One region of the Streptomyces sp. NPDC002499 genome, then DNA from elsewhere that is predicted to be linked to it. Evidence: riboswitches for the same ligand, from Rfam matches in the RefSeq annotation. Region 1 holds a riboswitch; the other holds the start of a gene.
The links. Region 1 has a riboswitch for glycine ahead of gcvT (glycine cleavage system aminomethyltransferase GcvT). Riboswitches for the same ligand answer to the same signal wherever they lie in the genome.

Region 1 (9,810 bases):
ATGCCGACCCGGTCGAGCATCTCGACCGCGCGCTTCTTCGCGACCTTCTTGGAGACGTCGTGGTGGATCCGGTACGCCTCCACGATCTGCTGGCCGATCGTGTAGTACGGGTGCAGCGCGGACAGCGGGTCCTGGAAGATCATCGCCATCTCGCGACCGCGCAGCTTGCGCACGTGGTCGGGGTCGGCGGAGAGCAGCTCGGTGCCGTCCAGCCAGATCTCGCCGGAGATCTGCGCCTTGCGCTTGCCGTACTGGCCGGCGGTGTGCAGGCCCATGATGCCGAGCGAGGTCACCGACTTGCCGGAGCCGGACTCGCCCACGATGCCGAGGGTCTTGCCCTTCTCCAGCGTGAAGCTCAGTCCGTCGACGGACTTGACCAGGCCGTCGTCGGTCGGGAAGTGCACCTTGAGGTCACGCACCTCCAGGAAGGAGGTCGGCGCGGCGGAGGCTGCGGTGGGCTCACCCAGGGCTGCTCCGCTCTTGCTCAGTTCGGTCATGTCAGCCTCACTCGGGGGTCGATCACGGCGTACAGGATGTCCACCACGAGGTTGGCGAGCAGCACGGCGAGAGAAGTGATCAGGGTGACGCCCAGGATGATGGGCAGGTCCTGGTTCTTGATGGCGTCGAGCACCGCGCGGCCGAGGCCGGGCAGGTTGAACGTCGACTCCGTCAGGATGGCGCCGCCGATGAGGGCGCCGAGGTCCATGCCGAGCATGGTCAGGATCGGGGTCATCGTGGAGCGCATGGCGTGCTTGCCGATGACGACCTGTTCCTTGAGGCCCTTCGCCCGTGCGGTGCGGATGTAGTCCTCGCCGAGGATCTCCAGCATGGTGGCGCGGGTGATCCGGGCGTACATCGCCGCGTACAGGAAGGCGAGGGTGATCCAGGGCAGGATCATGCCGCCGAACCAGCCGCTGAAGCTCTGGTCCAGGGGCACGTACTGCGCGTCGATCCATTTCAGCCCGAAGGCGAAGATCGCCAGGCTGAGCAGACCGGTGAAGTAGATGGGGAGGGAGACGCCCGCCAGCGCGACGACCATCGCGCCACGGTCCCAGATGGTGCCCCGCTTGAGCGCGGAGAGCACACCCGCCGAGACACCGATGACCAGCCACAGCACGGCGGCACCGAGCGCCAGTCCCAGGGTCACCGGGAAGCGGTCGGTGAGCACCGGCCAGACGGCCTGCTCGCTGCGGAAGGAGTAGCCGAAGCAGGGCGCGGCGCAGTGCGTGACGTCGCCGCCGCCGGAGTAGGTGCGACCGGCGAAGATGCCCTTGAAGAACTCCCAGACCTGGGAGTAGATCGGGTCGCTCAGGCCCAGCTTCTGCCGGACGGCCTCGACCGCAGCCGGGTCGGCCTGCTTGCCCACGAAGCTCGAGGCGATGTCCACGCCCGCCCACTTGGGGACGAGGAAGAAGATGCCGAAGACCACCATCACGATGACCACGAGCATCACAGCGGCGGCGAACAGCCGCCTGATCAGGTAAGCGAGCACAGCTTACGGCCCGCCGCGGGGCCGCGGGCCACCGGAGGTCATCCGATGGCCCGCGACCACGCCGCGCCGGCCTTCACCTGCCTTTCGTGCCGTTCGGCGGGTGTGCCGGGATTACTTCGCGGACTTCAGACCGAGGTTCACGAAGTCGTACATGCCGCTGTAGTTGTCCGACGTGTAGACGTTCGCGAGGTTGTCACCACGCCAGTTGATGAACTTCTCGAAGGTGAAGGGCAGGTAGTACGCGCCCTCCATGACCTTGTGGTTGATCTCGGTCGAGATGGTGGTCTTGCCCGCCTCGTCCAGCGTCGTGACGTACTTGTCGAACAGACCGTCGATGGTCTTGTCGTCGATCAGGGCGAAGTTGTTGTTGCCGCTCTCCGCGATGTACTTGCTGTCCCACAGCGGGAGACCGAAGCCCTGGACGGTCGGGAAGTCCGGACCCCAGCCCATGATGATGATGCCGTAGCCCTTCTTCTTCACGTTCGAGGGGCTACCGATGATGCCGGTGGTCTGCGAGCCGTCGAACTGGTCGATCTGGGCGTTGATGCCGATCTTCTTCAGCGACGCCTGGAGCGACTGGGCCGTGGCGACCTCGACCGGCTTGTTGTTGCGCACCGCGATGGTGGTGGAGAAGCCGTTCGGCTTGCCGCACGCCTTCAGAGCCGCCTTGGCCTCTTCGACGTTGCCGTTCTTGTTCGCACCGGAGATCTTGTACGGGTCGTACTTCTGGCCCTCGGAGCCCGGGACGGACGGCGGGAGCATGTTGGTGCCGATGTCACCACCGGCGACCGGGCCACCACGGGCGGTCTGCAGCGAGACGTGGTCCGCACCGAGGATGACGGCCTTGCGGCACTCGGCGTTGTCGAACGGCTTCACGCTCTGCGGGAAGGTCGCGTAGCGGATGTAACCCGAGACCGGGTTGTCCAGGTTGGCCTTGTGCTCCTTCAGGGCGGTGGTGCGGCCCTGCGGGGACATGCCGGTCTGGTTGATGTCCAGGTCCAGGTCACCGTTGAGCAGACGCTGGTCCAGCTGGTTGGCGTCCGAGAAGAACTGAACGGTGATCTTGTCCGGGTACGCCTTGCGGATCGGGTCCGAGGACTGCTTCCACTCGGTGTTGCGCACCAGCGTCAGGCTCTTGCCGGGGCTGTAGGACTCGAACTTGTACGGGCCCGAGGAGAACGGCTTGAGGCCGTACTTGGACTTGGTGTCCTTGTCCTGGCGGACCGGGGAGGCCGAGACCAGACCCAGCACCTCCTGGAAGTCCGAGTTGGCCTTCGGCAGGTGGAACTCGATGGTCTTGTCGTCCGGGGTGGTGATGGACTTCAGACCGAGCTTGTCCTTGGACGTGTCCTTGTAGGGACCCTTGTACTCGCCGTCGGGGTCGAGGAAGTCCTTGAGGTACGTCGGGCCGCCGGACAGCACGTCCTGCGCCCAGACACGCTCGATGCCGTACTTCACGTCCTTGGACGTGATCGGCTTGCCGTCCTCCCACGTGATGCCGTCACGCAGGGTGTACGTGTACGTCTTGCCGTCGTCCGAGACCTTGGCGAGACCGGTGGCGAGGTCCGGGGTGAGCTCGGCGCCGGCCTTGCCCGGCTCCGTCTTGCCCGTGACCAGCTGGCGGCTGTAGTAGCGCGCGAAGTTCCACATGAAGCCGTAGTAGCCACGCGTGGTGTCCCACGAGTCGGCGTCCTGGGCACCACCGAACCGCAGCGTGCCGCCCTTCTTGGCCAGAGAGGCCTGGGCGACCTTGTTGTTGGCCGCGTCGAAGCCGGCCGCGCCGGTCTTCGAACCGCCGCCGCCGTTGTCGTCGCTGCCGCCGCCGCACGCCGCCGTGGCCAGCAGTGCGGCGACCGCAGCAGCGGCGGCAAATGCCTTCTTACGCCGCCCTGAGGTGCGTTGGGTAGTCACGATCTCGGATCCTCCGGATTAGATGAGAGACCCCGTGTTGGTGCCACGGGACGATTGGGGTACGGCTCTTTCAGCGGGACGCCTTCGGGTCCAGCGCGTCACGCACGCCGTCGCCGAACAGGTTGAAGGCAAGGACGGTGATGAAGATCGCCACACCCGGGACCACCATGTACATGGGGTCCGACTCGTAGTAGTCGATGGCGCTCGACAGCATCTGTCCCCAGGACGACGTGGGCGGCTTGACGCCCACGCCCAGGAAGCTGAGAGCAGCCTCGGTGAGGATGTTGGTGGGGATCATCATCGTCGTGTACACGATGATCGGCGCCACGAGGTTGGGCAGCAGTTCCTTGAACAGGATGTAGAACCGCCCGGCGCCCAGCGATCGGGCGGCCTCGACGTACTCGCGCTCACGCATCGAGAGGGTCTGGCCGCGCACCACGCGTCCGATGTAGGGCCAGCCGAAGAAGCCGATGACCAGGATCATCACGAAGACGCGCACGTTGGACCCGGAGAGGCCCAGCAGTTCGTTCGGCATCACGGAGACCAGGGCGATCGTGAAGAGCAGCTGCGGGAAGGCCAGCAGGCCGTCCATCACGCGGCTGACGAGCGAGTCCACCCAGCCGCCGAAGAAGCCCGCCAGGATGCCCAGGACGGTGCCCAGGACGACCGCGACGACGGCGGACAGGAAGCCCACCAGGAGCGAGACGCGGGCGCCGTAGAGGATGCGGGCGAGGATGTCGCGGCCGTTGACCGGCTCGACGCCCAGCAGGTGCTCGCCGCTGATGCCGCCCAGGGATCCCTTGGGGGTGCCGAACAGCGGGTCGATCAGGTTCTCGTGGTAGGCGTCCGGGTCCTGCCCCAGCAGGTTGGTGATCACCGGCGCGAGCAGGGCGACCACGATGAGGACGACCACCACGATGCCGCCTGTCAGGGCGAGCTTGTCCCGCTTCAGGCGCTCCCAGGCGATCCGGCCCAGGGAACGTCCCTGAACGGTCTTGGCGCCGGCGGCTGCGACCGCGGCTTCCTCGGCCGCACTCGGGGCCGCTTCCGCGGTCGGCTCGTGCAATGGTGCCGTCATCTGGCAGGGACCCCTCTCAACCGGCGGTAGCCGGCCCGCACTTGCCGCTGTAGCGGCGTGATCAGTCCGTCGTACTCGGGGCACAAAGAGCCCCTGGTGCGGGAGTCTTCAACGCTTTGGCGATCTGTTGCCAGACTTGACGGGGAAAGGATGCGTAAACGTGATGAGGTCAGAGGGGTTCCGTTATCCGGACAGCGGGTAACGGGGGTCGGACGCGGACGAATCCGGACATTCAGTAAGCGGACGGATCTTCCGCCGCTATCTACGCGCGCAGACCCACCACTTCTCCGGTCCGGACCAGCGCGTGCGCCGGTCTGGACCAGTGCGCGCCCGCTCAGTATCCGCCAGGTGCCGGTGGATAGCCGTACCCGGCCGCGGGGGCCTGGGCCGGAGCCGCGTGCGCCTCACGGTCGTAGAAGGGCCGGGCGCCGGCCCGCATCCACATCGCGACCGGGTCGTCCTCGTCCGACATCGCCACGGTCGACACCGGCAGGCCCTCGGGGACCGCGCCGATCGACTGCTGCATCATCGCCCGCACCGCGTCCACCGCGGGCGGCGAGGTGTCGTACACGTCGAGACCGATGGCCAGATACGGCGCCCCGAGCGCCGGCTGCACCCAGGCGCGGCGCAGCGCGCGGACGGCCGGGGTGCGGTGCGCGTTGTGCGCGAGCAGGGCGTAGAACTGCGGGATCTCGATGCCGGGTTCCGACAGCCGCAGCGGGCCCGCGGGCTGGCGCTCCAGGCCGGTGGCGATCCGGCGCAGATCCAGCCACGGGATGCCGACACCGCCGCCGGGGGCGTGCGGGTTGAGCCAGAGGCCGAAGTGGTCGGGATAGAGCGTGCGGGCCACGTCGACCCCGTCGACGACCTCGTACGAGCGGTTCCAGCCGCTGGCGGACAGCTCCTGGGCGGAGGTGACGCACGGGGCGTAGCCGTGGCCCTCGACCTCCATGTTTCCGTACTGGGCGTCCGGGGAGCCGGACTGGCCGTGCCACAGGAGCATCCAGACCTGGCCCGCACCGGGGGTCGCGAGGGCGCGGAGCAGGGCCTCGTAGGCGTCGTAGCGCCCTGGCGTGACCTGGCGCAGCATGTGCTCCACGCTGCCGCTGAGGCTCGCGCTCACGTGTCTTACCGCCCCTTCGAGATGTGCCCCGCGTGTCTGTGACAGCTTAAGCGCCCATGAGCTCGGGGCTTGTTGTCCGTCGGCGAGTGCGGGTCCGTCGTGGTTGATCGCGCAGTTCCCCGCGCCCCTAGGTTGGTTGACCCTGCGGCGTTCAGAAGTTCCGTTGGTAGAACGGCCTGACCTGTTGCCTCATCCACGTCGCCACCGGGTCGTCCGTGACGTCCAGGAGGACCAGGTTGACCGGCCACTGGGGTGGGGACTTGGTCAGGGCTCGGCCCAGGGCCTCCAGGGGGACGGCTCGTAGGTCGCCCTCCCATTCGGAGAGTTCGACGCCCACGAACATCACCGGGTCCGCCGTCTCGATCGCGGCGAGGCAGCGGCGGGCCGTTTGGATCACGGGAGTTGTCTCGAACTCGGCGGAGGCGGCGGCGAGGAAGTCGACCGGGTCGTCCTGCCAGTCCGGTTCGAAGAGGCGGACGCGGCCGCCGGAGGTGGGGCCGTCGAGGAGGGTGCGGCCGATGCGGCACAGCTCGGCGACGGCGGCCGGCGGGAGCGGGATCCCGACCATGCCGTCCGGGTTCACGGCGATGCCGACCTGCGGGGGCAGACCGCGGGCGAACTCGACGGCGGGCGCGATCGTGTACGACAGATGCGCGCCGACGACATGCCGGAACTGCTCCTCGGAGCTGAAGACCGGGACGTAGGCCTGGCCCTCGATCTCCAGCGTGGGCAGGTCCAGCGGGCCGCTGTGCGGGCCGCCGCCGCTGGGCAGCGGGATCCAGAGGAAGCTGCGGCTGAGCACCTCGACGATCCGGCCGCCCGCCATGGGCACGCCGAGGGACGCCGACAGCACCTCCTCCAGCTCGTTGCCGGGCCATCCGCCGTGCGGATGGGGGTGCGCCTGCATGGGAAACTCCGCGGGGAGATCCGCTGGGAAGTCCATCTGTCCGACCGCCTGCTGTGAAGTACCGCTGTGGCAGCAAAGGCTAACGGGTACGGGGCCCCTGGCGGTGGGCTCGTGCGGCCGATCTCGCCCGGCGCACCGTCCGCGGAACGCACGGGCCGGGACGACGGCCGGACCGGAGGGTCCCGGCGCGAGACCGGTCCGGGCACCGCCCGCCGCGGGCCACTGCCGCCTCGGCACGGCTCGACGAGCGCGGCGGCCCCGAGGCGGCGCGGCTCGACGGCGGCCCATCGGCGGCGGCACCTCAGCCCGTGAATCCGATCCTGCGCAGCACGTCCGCCGCGTCCCGGTCCAGGAGCACCGCCGAGCCGACGCCCTCGGGCAGGTCGCCGCGCTCCACGGAGCGGATCAGCCGGCCGGCCGCCGTGCGGTGGCGCAGGAAGGCGTAGCGGGAGACACCCCGGCCGCGGTCGCGCTGGCCCGCCAGGGCGGTGCGCGGGGGCACGTCGAGCAGGACCAGGTGCAGGATGCCGCCGCGGCGCCGGGCCTCGCGGGCCAGCCAGCCGCGCACCCAGGCCTGGGTGCCGCAGTCGTGCACGACGACGCCGGCGCCGGCGCGCAGGGCGCGGCCGAGACCGGCGTAGTGGGCGAGGCGGACCAGGGGGCGGTAGACGGCGTACGGCAGGAAGCGGGACGCCCGGGTGTCCCAGCGGTCGCGGGCGTCCTGGGAGTCGATGCGGATGCCCTTGACCGCGCGCCGCATCAGCGTGGACTTGCCGCTGCCGGGCAGGCCGGTGATCACCACCAGGTCGCGGGGGCCGAAGAGCAGGGCGTGCGGGCTGCGGCCCGAGCGGTCGCGCAGGTCGCGGACGACCGGGGCCGGCCGCTCGGCGCAGCGCTCGCGGGCGGGTGCCGGGGCCTGCTGGGGCAGCGCGACGGCCGAGGTCGCCGCGTACGCCGTGGTCCTTGTCACCGTGATCGTCCTCCCTGCCGGGTCAGGAAAGCTTCTCCCCACCGAATGTAAAGAGAAGGTAATCCACGGTGTCTCCCGGTTCCGTTCGGTTCCGGCCACAAGCCTGTTACAGAGCCTGTGCGATGATGTGCGCGCCAACTGCATACCGGCCGTTTGAATCCGCGCGGGAGAGTCCCCGGTCACCTGGGGCGCCGAAGGAGCAAGTCCCTCCCTTGAATCTCTCAGGCCCCGTTACCGCGCGGGCGAGGCACATCTGAAAAGCGGGTCCCCGGTGTTGCCGGTGGCCCCACCCAAGGTGCAAGTCATGTCCCGTGCGGTCATGACGAACCTCTCAGGTTCCGATGACAGATGGGGAGGAACGACCTCGCCGTCATGCCTTGGGAGACTCACGTCCGATGAGCAGCACCGAACCCCGTCACACCGCGCTCGATGCCCTGCATCGCTCGCTGGGCGCGACCATGACCGACTTCGCCGGCTGGGACATGCCGTTGCGCTACGGCTCCGAGCGCGACGAGCACCTCGCCGTACGCACGAAGGCCGGGCTCTTCGACCTCTCCCACATGGGTGAGATCACCGTCACCGGCCCGGAGGCGGACCGGCTCCTGAACTTCGCCCTCGTCGGCAACATCGCCTCCGTCGGCGTCGGCCGCGCCCGCTACACCATGATCTGCCGGGCCGACGGCGGCATCCTGGACGACCTGATCGTCTACCGCCTCGCGGAGACCGAGTTCATGGTCGTCGCCAACGCCTCCAACGCCCAGGTCGTGCTCGACGCGCTGACGGAACGTTCGGCCGGATTCGACGCCGAGGTGCGCGACGACCGGGACGCCTACGCGCTGATCGCCGTCCAGGGGCCGGAGTCCCCCGGCATCCTCAAGTCCCTCACGGACGCCGACCTCGACGGCCTGAAGTACTACGCCGGTCTGCCCGGCACGGTCGCCGGTGTCCCCGCCCTCATCGCCCGCACCGGCTACACCGGCGAGGACGGCTTCGAGCTGTTCGTGAAGCCGGAGCACGCGGTCGAGCTGTGGCAGGCGCTGACCAAGGCGGGCGAGGGCGTCGGCCTGATCCCCTGCGGTCTGTCCTGCCGGGACACGCTGCGCCTGGAGGCGGGCATGCCGCTGTACGGGCATGAGCTGAGCGCCTCGCTCACCCCCTTCGACGCCGGGCTCGGCCGGGTGGTGAAGTTCGAGAAGGAGGGCGACTTCGTGGGGCGCCAGGCGCTGCGCGAGGCCCTCGAGAACCTCAACCACGACGCGCCGCGCGTCCTGGTCGGCCTGGTCGCCGAGGGCCGACGGGTGCCGCGTGCCGGTTACCCGGTCGTCGCCGACGGCCAGGTGATCGGCGAGGTCACCTCCGGCGCCCCCTCCCCCACGCTGGGGAAGCCGATCGCGATGGCCTACGTCGACGCGGCCCACGCGGCGCCCGGCACGGCCGGGGTCGGCGTGGACATCCGGGGCAGCCACGAGCCGTACGAGGTCGTGGCGCTGCCGTTCTACAAGCGCCGGAAGTAACACTTTCCGCAGTGCTCCCCCGCACCTCTTCACCCTTCACCCACACTCCCCCGCGTACAGGAGAATCCAGGCCATGAGCAATCCCCAGCAGCTGCGCTACAGCAAGGAGCACGAGTGGCTGTCGGCCGCCGTGGACGGCGTCGCGACGGTCGGCATCACCGAGTTCGCGGCCAACGCGCTCGGTGACGTCGTCTACGCCCAGCTCCCTGACGTCGGCTCCGAGGTGACCGCGGGCGAGACCTGCGGCGAGCTGGAGTCGACCAAGTCGGTCAGCGACCTGTACTCGCCGGTCAGCGGCGAGGTCACCGAGATCAACGAGGACGTGGTGAACGACCCGTCGCTGGTGAACTCGGCCCCCTTCGAGGGCGGTTGGCTCTTCAAGGTCCGCTACACCGAGGAGCCCGCCGACCTGCTGTCGGCCGACGAGTACGCCGCCGAGACGGCCGGCTGAGGGGTCACAGACGCATGTCCGCACTGAACACGCCCCTGCACGAGCTGGACCCGGACGTCGCCGCCGCGGTCGACGCCGAACTGCACCGCCAGCAGTCCACGCTGGAGATGATCGCCTCCGAGAACTTCGCGCCCGTCGCGGTCATGGAGGCCCAGGGCTCGGTCCTCACCAACAAGTACGCCGAGGGCTACCCGGGCCGCCGCTACTACGGCGGCTGCGAGCACGTCGACGTGGTCGAGCAGATCGCGATCGACCGGGTCAAGGACCTGTTCGGCGCCGAGTACGCCAACGTGCAGCCGCACTCGGGTGCCTCCGCCAACCAGGCCGCCCTGTTCGCGCTGGCCCAGCCCGGCGACACCATCCT
Region 2 (9,810 bases), on a different contig from region 1:
GCGGCCGCCGGGATCACCTACCGCCAACTGGACTACTGGGCGCGCACCGGGCTCGTGGAGCCGAGCGTGCGGCCCGCGCACGGATCGGGCACGCAGCGGCTGTACAGCTTCCGGGACGTAGTCGTCCTGAAGATCGTCAAGCGGTTCCTGGACACCGGTGTGTCCCTTCAGAACATCCGCACCGCGGTCCAGCATCTGCGCGCGTGCGGGTTCCGCGATCTGGAGCGCATGACGCTGATGAGCGACGGCGCCACGGTCTACGAGTGCACCTCGCCGGACGAGGTCCACGCGCTGCTCCAGGGCGGCCAGGGCATCTTCGGGATCGCCGTCGGAGTGGTGTGGCGGGACGTCGAGAGCGCGCTCTCGCAGCTGCACGGCGAGCGCGTCGACACGGGCGAGACGCTGGTCGGCAACAATCCCGCGGACGAGCTGGCGCGGCGCCGGAACCGGGCCGTCTGAGCGGCTCGGGGCGGCACCCGGCGGTCGTACGGGTGCGTTGTCAGTGGCGTAGTGCAGCATCGGAGATGTGAGAAACGCGCCCACGATCCTGCATCTCGACATGGATGCCTTCTACGCCTCGGCGGAGCAGGCGTCCAAGCCGAGTCTGCGCGGGAAAGCCGTCGTGGTGGGCGGGCTCGGGCCGCGTGGGGTGGTCGCGACCGCCTCGTACGAGGCCCGGGTGTTCGGGGTCAGGTCGGCGATGCCGATGGCCCAGGCGCGGCGGCTCGCGCCGAACGCCGCGTATCTGGTGCCGCGCTTCGGGTTCTACCGGGCGATCAGTGAACAGGTGATGGGGCTCCTGCACCTGTTGTCGCCGCTGGTGGAGCCGCTGAGCCTGGACGAGGCGTTCGTGGACCTGGAGACCGACGGGGCGGCCTGGGACAGGGCGTCGGCGCGGCTGGTCGGGGAGAAGCTGCGCGCGGACATACGGGCGGTCACGGGGCTGACCGGGTCCGTGGGCCTGGCCGCGTCCAAGATGCTCGCCAAGATCGCCTCCGAGGAGGCCAAGCCGGACGGGCTGGTGCTCATCGAGCCGGGGACCGAGCGGGCGATGCTCGGGCCGATGCCGGTGCGGATCCTGCCGGGGGTGGGGCCGGCGACGGGGGACCATCTGCGGCGGGCCGGGATCACCACGGTCGATGATCTGGCCGAGGCCGGGGAGGACGAGTTGGTGCGGCTGTTGGGGAAGGCGCACGGGCACGGGCTCTACGCGATGGCGTTGGCGCGTGATGATCGGCCTGTCGTCGCTGAGCGGGAGACCAAGTCGGTGTCGGTCGAGGACACGTATGACGTGGACATTCATGACCGGGTGCGGGTGGGGTTGGAGGTGCAGCGGCTGGCGGATCGGTGTGTGGGGCGGTTGCGGTCGGCGGGGTTGTCCGGGCGGACCATCGTGTTGAAGGTGCGGCGGTACGACTTCTCGACGTTGACTCGGTCCGAGACCTTGCGGGGGCCTACGGATGATCCTGGGGTGGTGCGGGAGGCTGCCTTGCGGTTGTTGGAGGCCGTGGATACGACGGGTGGGGTGCGGTTGTTGGGGGTGGGGGTGAGTGGGCTTGCCGACTTCACGCAGGAGGATCTTTTTGCGCAGGCGGCGGAAGCGGGGACGGGGGCGGCGGTTGTTGGGGGTGGGATGGGTGCGGAGTACTCGGATGTGGAGGTTGAGGTGGGGGAGCGGGTGGGGGCGGATGCGGAGGCGGTTGAGGAGCAGGTGATTGTTGCTGCTGAGCGGCGGTGGCCTTCGGGGCATGATGTGCGGCATGCCGAATTTGGGCATGGGTGGGTGCAGGGGAGTGGGCTTGGGCGGGTGACTGTGCGGTTTGAGACGCCGGGGTCTGAGCCGGGGCGGGTGCGGACGTTTCGGGTCGATGACCTGGAGTTGGAGCCGGCGGATCCGTTGCCGTTGGTTTCGGGAGGTCCCGGGGTTTCCGTGGACGGCGTTCGGATGTGACTGTCAGTCGGAGCTGAGGCGGGTGGGTCGCGCGGCCCGGCGCTGGCGGGGTGCCGCCTGCGCCCACCCGTGCCGCCCCAGCGGCACGACTGCCCGCAGGCTGAGCGGGTTTGAGGGCGGGGCGCCGCGCGCCGCCGCCTGGCGCGAGGCTGGTGGGTGGGGCCGTCTGGCTGTGGGGTGGGTGGCGCCTCAGCGGCACGACTGCCCGCAGGCTAGGCGGGTGGGGGTGGATGGTGGCGTGGGACTGCTCGCGGGCTGAGCAAGTAGTGGGTAGGTGTCGGCAGACGGTTCAGGCGTCTGCGTCCTCTGTGCCTGCCAGCTTGCCGAAGTCTCTGTCTGGGAACTCTGGTGGGGGTGCTGTGTCGAGGCCGTAGTGGTGGTAGAGCTGGAGTTCTTGTTGGGGGGAGAGGTGGCGGCCCACGCCGAAGTCGGGGGCGTCTTTGATGAGGGCGCGTTCGAAGGGGACGTGGAGGGTGCCTTCGACCAGTTCGCTGGGTTCCAGGGGGACGAAGGCGTCGCGGGAGAAGAGGCCGGTGCGTATGGCGGCCCACTCCGGCACGCCGGTCGCGTCGTCGAGGTAGATCTCGTCGATCGTGCCGATCTTGGTGCCGTTGCGGTCGAACGCCTTGCGGCCGATCAGGTTGCGTGGATCGATGTCGGTCTGCACGGGGCCTCCACGTGGTCGCGACGCACTCGTAAACACTACAAAAGAGCACATTGGTGATGGTGGCCACTCGAAGGCCCGTGCGGTGTGCCCGCTGGTAGGCTGGCAGCGGCTGCTGACCCCGTGCGGGAGAGTCCTCCAGACATCATCGGAGGCGCCGAAGGAGCAAATCCTCCCCGGAATCTCTCAGGCCCACGTACCGCACGGACGAGGTCACTCTGGAAAGCAGGGCGGGTGTCGAAGGCCTCCGCTCTCACCGACGGTGAAAGTCGGGCCCCTTCGGGATGCCCGGTGAAGCTCTCAGGTTGAGATGACAGAGGGGGAGGCCGTCGGGGTACCCGTGCCGTGGTGCCCCTCGAAGGTCGTGACCGACCAGGAGGCCTCCGCAATGACCGCCCATCGCACTCCGCTCTCCGAGCTCGAAGCGGGAATCCCGTTCGAGCAGCGCCACATCGGGCCCGACCAGGAGGCGCGGGCCAAGATGCTCGCGCAGGTCGGCTACGGCTCGCTGGACGAGCTCACCGCCGCCGCGGTGCCGGATGTGATCAAGAACGCCGATGACCTGGACCTGCCCGGTGCGCGCACCGAGGCCGAGGTGCTGGCCGAGCTGCGGTCGCTCGCCGATCAGAACCAGGTTCTCGACTCCATGGTCGGCCTCGGGTACTACGGGACCTTCACGCCGCCCGTCATCCTGCGCAACGTGATGGAGAACCCGGCCTGGTACACGGCCTACACGCCGTACCAGCCGGAGATCTCACAGGGTCGGCTGGAAGCTCTGCTCAACTTCCAGACCATGGTTGCCGACTTGACCGGGCTGCCGACCTCCGGTGCCTCGCTGCTCGACGAGGGCACGGCCGCCGCCGAGGCCGTGGCGCTGTCCCGGCGGATGGGCAAGAACAAGAAGGGTCTGTTCCTGGTCGACGCGGACGCGTTGCCGCAGACCATCGCCGTGATCCAGACGCGGGCCGAGCCGGCCGGCGTGGAGGTCGTGGTCGCCGACCTCGCCGACGGCATCCCGGCCGAGGTCGCGGAGCGGGAGATCAACGGCGTTCTCGTCCAGTACCCCGGAGCCTCCGGTGTCGTACGGGACATCAAGCCGTTGATCGAGCAGGCGCACGGGCTCGGTGCGCTCGTCACCGTCGCCGCCGATCTGCTGGCGCTGACGCTGCTGAAGTCGCCCGGTGAGCTGGGGGCGGACATCGCCGTCGGTACGACGCAGCGGTTCGGTGTGCCGATGGGCTTCGGCGGGCCGCACGCGGGCTACATGGCCGTGCACGAGAGGTTCGCGCGCAGCCTGCCCGGGCGGCTCGTGGGTGTGTCCGTGGACGCCGACGGGCACAAGGCCTACCGGCTTGCGCTGCAGACGCGTGAGCAGCACATCCGGCGGGAGAAGGCCACCAGCAACATCTGTACCGCGCAGGTGCTGCTCGCCGTCATGGCCGGTATGTACGCCGTCTACCACGGGCCCGAGGGGCTGCGGGTGATCGCGCGGCGCACCCACCGGTACGCGACGATCTTGGCCGAGGGGCTCAGGGCCGGCGGGGTCGAGGTCGTGCACGGCACCTACTTCGACACGCTCACCGTGCGCGTGGAAGGGCGGGCCGCCGAGGTCGTCGCCGCCGCGCGGGACAACGGGGTCAACCTGTACCCGGTCGACGCCGATCACGTGTCGATCGCCTGTGACGAGACGACCGCGCGGGCCCAACTGCGTGCCGTGTGGGCCGCGTTCGGGGTCGCGGGGGACGTGGACGCGCTGGACGCGGTCGCCGGGGAGACGATTCCGCAGGCGCTGTTGCGGAGCGACGAGTTCCTGGTCCACCCCGTCTTCCAGGAGCACCGTTCCGAGACGGCGATGCTGCGCTACCTGCGCAAGCTGGCCGACCGTGACTACGCGCTCGACCGCGGCATGATCCCGCTGGGCTCCTGCACGATGAAGCTCAACGCCACCACGGAGATGGAGCCGGTCACCTGGCCCGAGTTCGGGCAGCTGCACCCCTTCGCGCCCGCCGAGCAGGCGCAGGGCTATCTGACGCTCATCCGTGAGCTGGAGGAGCGGCTCGCCGAGGTCACCGGGTACGACAAGGTGTCGCTGCAGCCCAACGCCGGGTCGCAGGGGGAGCTGGCCGGTCTGCTCGCCGTACGCGGATATCACCGTGCCAACGGGGACGAGCAGCGGACCGTGTGTCTGATTCCGTCGTCCGCGCACGGCACCAACGCCGCGAGTGCCGTGATGGCGGGCATGAAGGTCGTCGTCGTGAAGACCGCCGGGGACGGCGAGATCGACGTCGAGGATCTGCGGGCGAAGATCGAGCAGTACCGGGACGAGCTGTCGGTGCTGATGATCACGTACCCGTCCACGCACGGTGTGTTCGAGGAGCATGTCGCGGACATCTGTGCGCAGGTCCACGAGGTCGGTGGGCAGGTGTACGTCGATGGCGCCAACCTCAACGCCCTTGTGGGGCTTGCCAAGCCGGGGCACTTCGGCGGGGACGTCTCGCACCTGAATCTGCACAAGACGTTCTGCATTCCGCACGGTGGCGGCGGTCCGGGTGTCGGGCCGGTCGGTGTGCGCGAGCACCTCGCGCCGTACCTGCCGAACCACCCGTTGCAGCCGGCGGCCGGGCCCGAGACGGGTGTGGGGCCGATCTCGGCCGCGCCCTGGGGGTCGGCCGGCATTCTGCCGATCTCGTGGGCGTACGTCCGGCTCATGGGCGGCGAGGGGCTGAAGCGGGCCACGCAGGTGGCGGTGCTCAGCGCCAACTACATCGCCAAGCGCCTGGAGCCGCACTTCCCCGTGCTCTACACCGGGCCCGGCGGGCTGGTCGCGCACGAGTGCATCATCGATCTGCGGCCGCTGACCAAGGCGACCGGCGTGAGCGTCGACGATGTCGCCAAGCGGCTGATCGACTACGGGTTCCACGCGCCGACGATGTCCTTCCCGGTGGCCGGCACGCTGATGATCGAGCCGACGGAGTCCGAGGACCTGATCGAACTGGATCGGTTCTGCGAGGCGATGATCGCCATTCGCGCGGAGATCGAGAAGGTGGGGGCGGGGGAGTGGCCCGCCGACGACAACCCGCTGCGGAACGCTCCGCACACGGCGCGCGCGCTGGGCGGTGCGTGGGAGCACGCGTACACGCGCGAGGAGGCCGTGTTCCCGGGCGGGGTCTCGGTGGCCGACAAGTACTGGCCGCCGGTGCGGCGGATCGACCAGGCCTTCGGTGACCGCAACCTGGTGTGCTCCTGCCCGCCGTTGGACGCGTACGAGGACTGACAGCGCTGATCGGACGGAAGGGCTCCTGCCGGATGGATGTCGGCGGGAGCCCTTCTGTTTCCGCGTCAGGTCGTCGACAGGGAGACTTCCGTCGACTTGATCAACGCGACGGCCGGGTCGCCGGTCTTGAGGGCGAGGTCGTCCACGGCTTCGCGGGTGATGGCGGCGGTCAGGGCGCCGCCCTCGACGTCGAGCTTGACCGAGGCCATCGCCTCGCCGGTGGTGATCTCCGTGATCGTGCCGGGGAGTTGGTTGCGGATCGACAAGCCCTTGACCGGGCCGGTGGAGAGGGAGACCTCGGTCGATTTCACCAGGGCGCGGACGGGGGTGCCCGGGGCGAGGGAGAGGTCGGTGACGGCTTCGCGGGTGATCGCTGCGGTGAGGTTCTGGCCGCCGGTGAGGCGGATGCCAACGGTCGCCATCACCTCGCCGGGGGTGACGGTGGTGACGGTGCCGGGGAGCTGGTTGCGGATGCTGAGGGTCATGGCCATCACCGTAGGCCTTGTGGGGCCTTGTGGGGCTTTATGCCGGGTACGCGTGCGTCTGCGTCGCCTTGACCGTCGCCCAGACCGAGGCGCCGGGGTGCAGGTCGAGTTCGGCCGCGGCGACCGTGGTGAGGTCGGCGGCGAGGGGGAGTTCACCGGTGAGGTCCGCGCGGATCTGGTCGCCGTGGGTCTCCAGGCCGGCGACCTCGCAGTGCCAGAGGTTGCGGGCGCTGGTGGAGGTGGGGCGGGTGCGGTGGAGGGTGACGGCGCTGGGTGGGAAGGCGACGAAGGCCTCGCCGGTGAGGTGTTCCGCGGTGGTGATCTCCGGGCCCGTGGTGAGGGTGACCGTGTGGCCTTCGGCCTCGCCCTTGTAGAGGTTGAGGCCTACGAGTTGGGCGATGTAGTCCGTGCGGGGGTGGCGGGCGATGTCTGTGGGGGTGCCTTCCTGGACTACGCGGCCGTCCTCGATTACCACCAAGCGGTCGGCCAGGACCATGGCGTCCAAGGGGTCGTGGGTGACGAGGACCGCTACTGCCTCGAAGTCGGCCAGGTGGTGGCGGAGTTGGGTGCGGATGTCGAGGCGGGTGCGGGCGTCCAGGGCGGCGAGGGGTTCGTCCAGGAGGAGTAGGCGGGGGTTGGTGGCGAGGGCTCTTGCGAGGGCTACGCGTTGGGCCTGGCCGCCGGAGAGGTGGCGGGGTTTGGTGGTGGTGTGGGCCTTCAGACCCATGCGGGTCAGCCAGGTTGCTGCTTGGGCTCTGGCTTCTTTTTTTGTTGCGCCGTGGCAGCGGGGGCCGAAGGCGACGTTGTCCAGGGCCGTGAGGTGGGGGAAGAGGAGGTAGTCCTGGAATACGACGCCTACGGGGCGGGATTCGGGGGGTGTGCGGTGTAGGGGGGTGCCGTCGAGGTGGAGGTGGCCGGAGGTGAGGGGGGTGAGGCCGGCGAGGGTGCGTAGGGCGGTTGTTTTGCCTGCGCCGTTTGGGCCTAGGAGGGCTACTACGTCGCCGGGGGCGGCGGTGAGTTTGATGTCCAGGCGGAAGGTGTTGAGGTCTACGACGAGGTGGGCGTGCAGGCCGGGGGGCTGGTGCGGGTGCGTGGAGGGTGCCCGGCCTTCGGCCGGGAAAGAGTTCCCACCCGCACCACCCGTGCTGGTTTCGTTGTTGGGTGCGGGTGGCCCCTGTGGGGGCTTCGCGCCGTCGGCGGCTGCGGGAGGAGTGTTCGTCATCAGGCGGTCATCCAGCGGGTGTTCGTAGACGAGCCGTCATTCCAGTGAGCCTTCGCCTTCGACAGGCCGTCGCCGCTCCAACCCATCCCCCTCACGCCGGGCTCACCCACCGCTCCCGAAGTGCCGCCAGGACTGTGATCGAGACGGCGAGGAGGACCAGGCTCAGGGCGATGGCGGCTTCTGGGTTGTTCTGGAGGGCCAAGTAGACCGCCAGGGGCATCGTTTGGGTGCGGCCGGGGAAGTTGCCGGCGAAAGTGATCGTCGCTCCGAATTCGCCCAGCGCTCGGGCCCAGGCCAGGACCGCGCCGGCCGCGATGCCCGGGGCGATCAAGGGGAGGGTTACTCGGCGGAACGCCGTGAAGCGGGAGGCGCCCAAAGTCGTCGCCGCCTCCTCGTAGCGGGGGTCCGCCGCGCGCAACGTGCCTTCCACGCTGATCACCAGGAACGGCATCGCCACGAAAGTCTCCGCCACGATGACGCCCGTCGTCGTGAACGGGAGCGTGATGCCGAACCAGGAGTCGAGCCACTGGCCGACGATGCCGTTGCGGCCGAGGGCCAGGAGGAGGGCTACGCCGCCGACGACGGGGGGCAGGACCAGGGGGAGGGTCACCAAGGCTCGTACCAAGCCGCGGCCCGGGAACTCCGTGCGGGCCAGCAGCCAGGCCAGGGGGACGCCGATCACCAGGCTTGCCGCCGTCGCCGCTGTGGCGCAGAGGAGGGACAGGCGGAGTGCCTGCCATACCTCCGTGCTCGTGAGTTGGGTGGGGAGGGTGCTCCACGGGGCTCGGACCAGCAACGCGACCAGGGGGAGCAGGAGGAAGGCCAGGCCCAGGAGGGCGGGCAAGAGCAACGGGAGGGGGACGCCTCTGTTCATGCCCTTGCGGACACGCCTTCGCCGCGGGCCGGACTCCAGGGTCTCGGCCGCGGCGTCGGGCGTGTCGCTCGGGGTCACGGCTTGAGGAATCCGGCCTCGGTCAGCACCTTCTGGCCCTCGGCGGACTGCACCAGGGCGATGAAGGCCTTGGCCGCCGCCGCGTTGGGCGCGTCCTTGAGGAGGGTGATCGGGTAGTCGTTGATGGCGTCGGCCGACTCGGGGAAGTCCACGCCCTCCACCTTGTCACCCGCCGCCTTCACGTCCGTCTTGTAGACGACCGCGGCGTCGGCCTCCTTCAGGACCACCTTGTTGAGGGCGGACTTGACGTCCTCCTCGTAGGAGACCGGGGTGAGCTTCAACTTGCTGGCGTCCAGGGCCTTCTGGGCGGCCGCGCCGCAGGGCACCGTCTTGTCGCACAGGACGACCTTGAGGCCCGACTTGGTGAGGTCCTTGAGGGAGGCGACCTTGTCGGGGTTGCCCGGCAGGGTGGCGATCTCCAGCTGGTTGCGGACGAAGGTGGCGGGCGTGCCGACCCCGTCGCCCTTGTCCGTCACGATCGCCATCGTCTTGGGGCTGGCCGAGGCGAACACGTCGGCCGGGGCACCGCCCGTGATGCTCGCGGCGAGCGAGTCGCTGCCGCCGAAGCTGAAGGTGACCTTGGTGCCCGGGTGCTGCTTCTCGAACTCCTTGCCCAGGGCCGAGAAGCTCTCCTGCAGCGAGGCGGCGGCGAACACGGTGACCGTGCCGGACAGCTTCGGCGACGAGGACGTCGACGCCGAGGAGTCGGACTTGGCGGAGTCGGAGTCCGAGTCGGAGGAGCACGCGCTCAGGGCCAGCAGTGCGGCGGCTCCGGCACCTGCCACTTGCAGGGTCCGGCGGGTCCTGCGCGCGGAACGGGTCATCACGGGTCCACTCCCTCTGTCTTCTCGTGGAGGAACCCGTCGGGTGCCTCCCGTGCGCCGATCATACTGGCGCATTTGCGAGGCGTAAGTCTCCTGTCGCATCGCATGAGCTGGAGCGATGTCGGTGTGGGGTGGCATGTGCGTTCGTACGGGAACGATGTGCCGGGTGGGTCCGCTGTGTCACGTACGGTCGATGTGGACGTTTGTCGACTTGACCCGGGCCGTGGCCTCCATGCCCACCTCCAGGCCGAGGTCCTCGACGGCCTCGCGGGTCAGCAGCGAGACGAGGCGGTGCGGGCCGGCCTGGATCTCCACCTGGGCCGCCACGTCCCCGAGCTTGATCGCGGTGACGATCCCGGGGAAGGCGTTGCGCACGGAGGTGTGGGACGGGGCCTCCTCCTCGCCGTCCGCCTTCGCGAGTTCGACCGAGAAGGCCGC

Region 2: it holds a riboswitch for glycine, as region 1 does, so the genes downstream of both, gcvP (aminomethyl-transferring glycine dehydrogenase) here and gcvT (glycine cleavage system aminomethyltransferase GcvT) in region 1, are expected to answer to the same signal.

What each region holds. Positions count from the first base shown of each region.
Region 1 covers NZ_JBSFXO010000013.1:48,954-58,763, reverse strand. The annotation lists gene ACWD5F_RS33635 (ABC transporter ATP-binding protein) at 1-497, opposite strand, end outside; gene ACWD5F_RS33630 (ABC transporter permease) at 494-1,492, opposite strand; gene ACWD5F_RS33625 (ABC transporter substrate-binding protein) at 1,604-3,403, opposite strand; gene ACWD5F_RS33620 (ABC transporter permease) at 3,474-4,481, opposite strand; gene ACWD5F_RS33615 (enhanced serine sensitivity protein SseB C-terminal domain-containing protein) at 4,816-5,571, opposite strand; gene ACWD5F_RS33610 (enhanced serine sensitivity protein SseB) at 5,756-6,547, opposite strand; gene ACWD5F_RS33605 (AAA family ATPase) at 6,813-7,487, opposite strand; glycine riboswitch at 7,636-7,728, shown strand; glycine riboswitch at 7,729-7,839, shown strand; gene gcvT (glycine cleavage system aminomethyltransferase GcvT) at 7,877-8,995, shown strand; gene gcvH (glycine cleavage system protein GcvH) at 9,069-9,446, shown strand; gene glyA (serine hydroxymethyltransferase) at 9,461-9,810, shown strand, end outside.
Region 2 covers NZ_JBSFXO010000012.1:8,353-18,162, forward strand. The annotation lists gene ACWD5F_RS31565 (MerR family transcriptional regulator) at 1-459, shown strand, start outside; gene ACWD5F_RS31570 (DNA polymerase IV) at 527-1,951, shown strand; gene ACWD5F_RS31575 (PRC-barrel domain-containing protein) at 2,241-2,618, opposite strand; glycine riboswitch at 2,732-2,827, shown strand; gene gcvP (aminomethyl-transferring glycine dehydrogenase) at 3,004-5,889, shown strand; gene ACWD5F_RS31585 (TOBE domain-containing protein) at 5,955-6,374, opposite strand; gene ACWD5F_RS31590 (ABC transporter ATP-binding protein) at 6,412-7,596, opposite strand; gene modB (molybdate ABC transporter permease subunit) at 7,688-8,548, opposite strand; gene modA (molybdate ABC transporter substrate-binding protein) at 8,545-9,372, opposite strand; gene ACWD5F_RS31605 (TOBE domain-containing protein) at 9,553-9,810, opposite strand, start outside.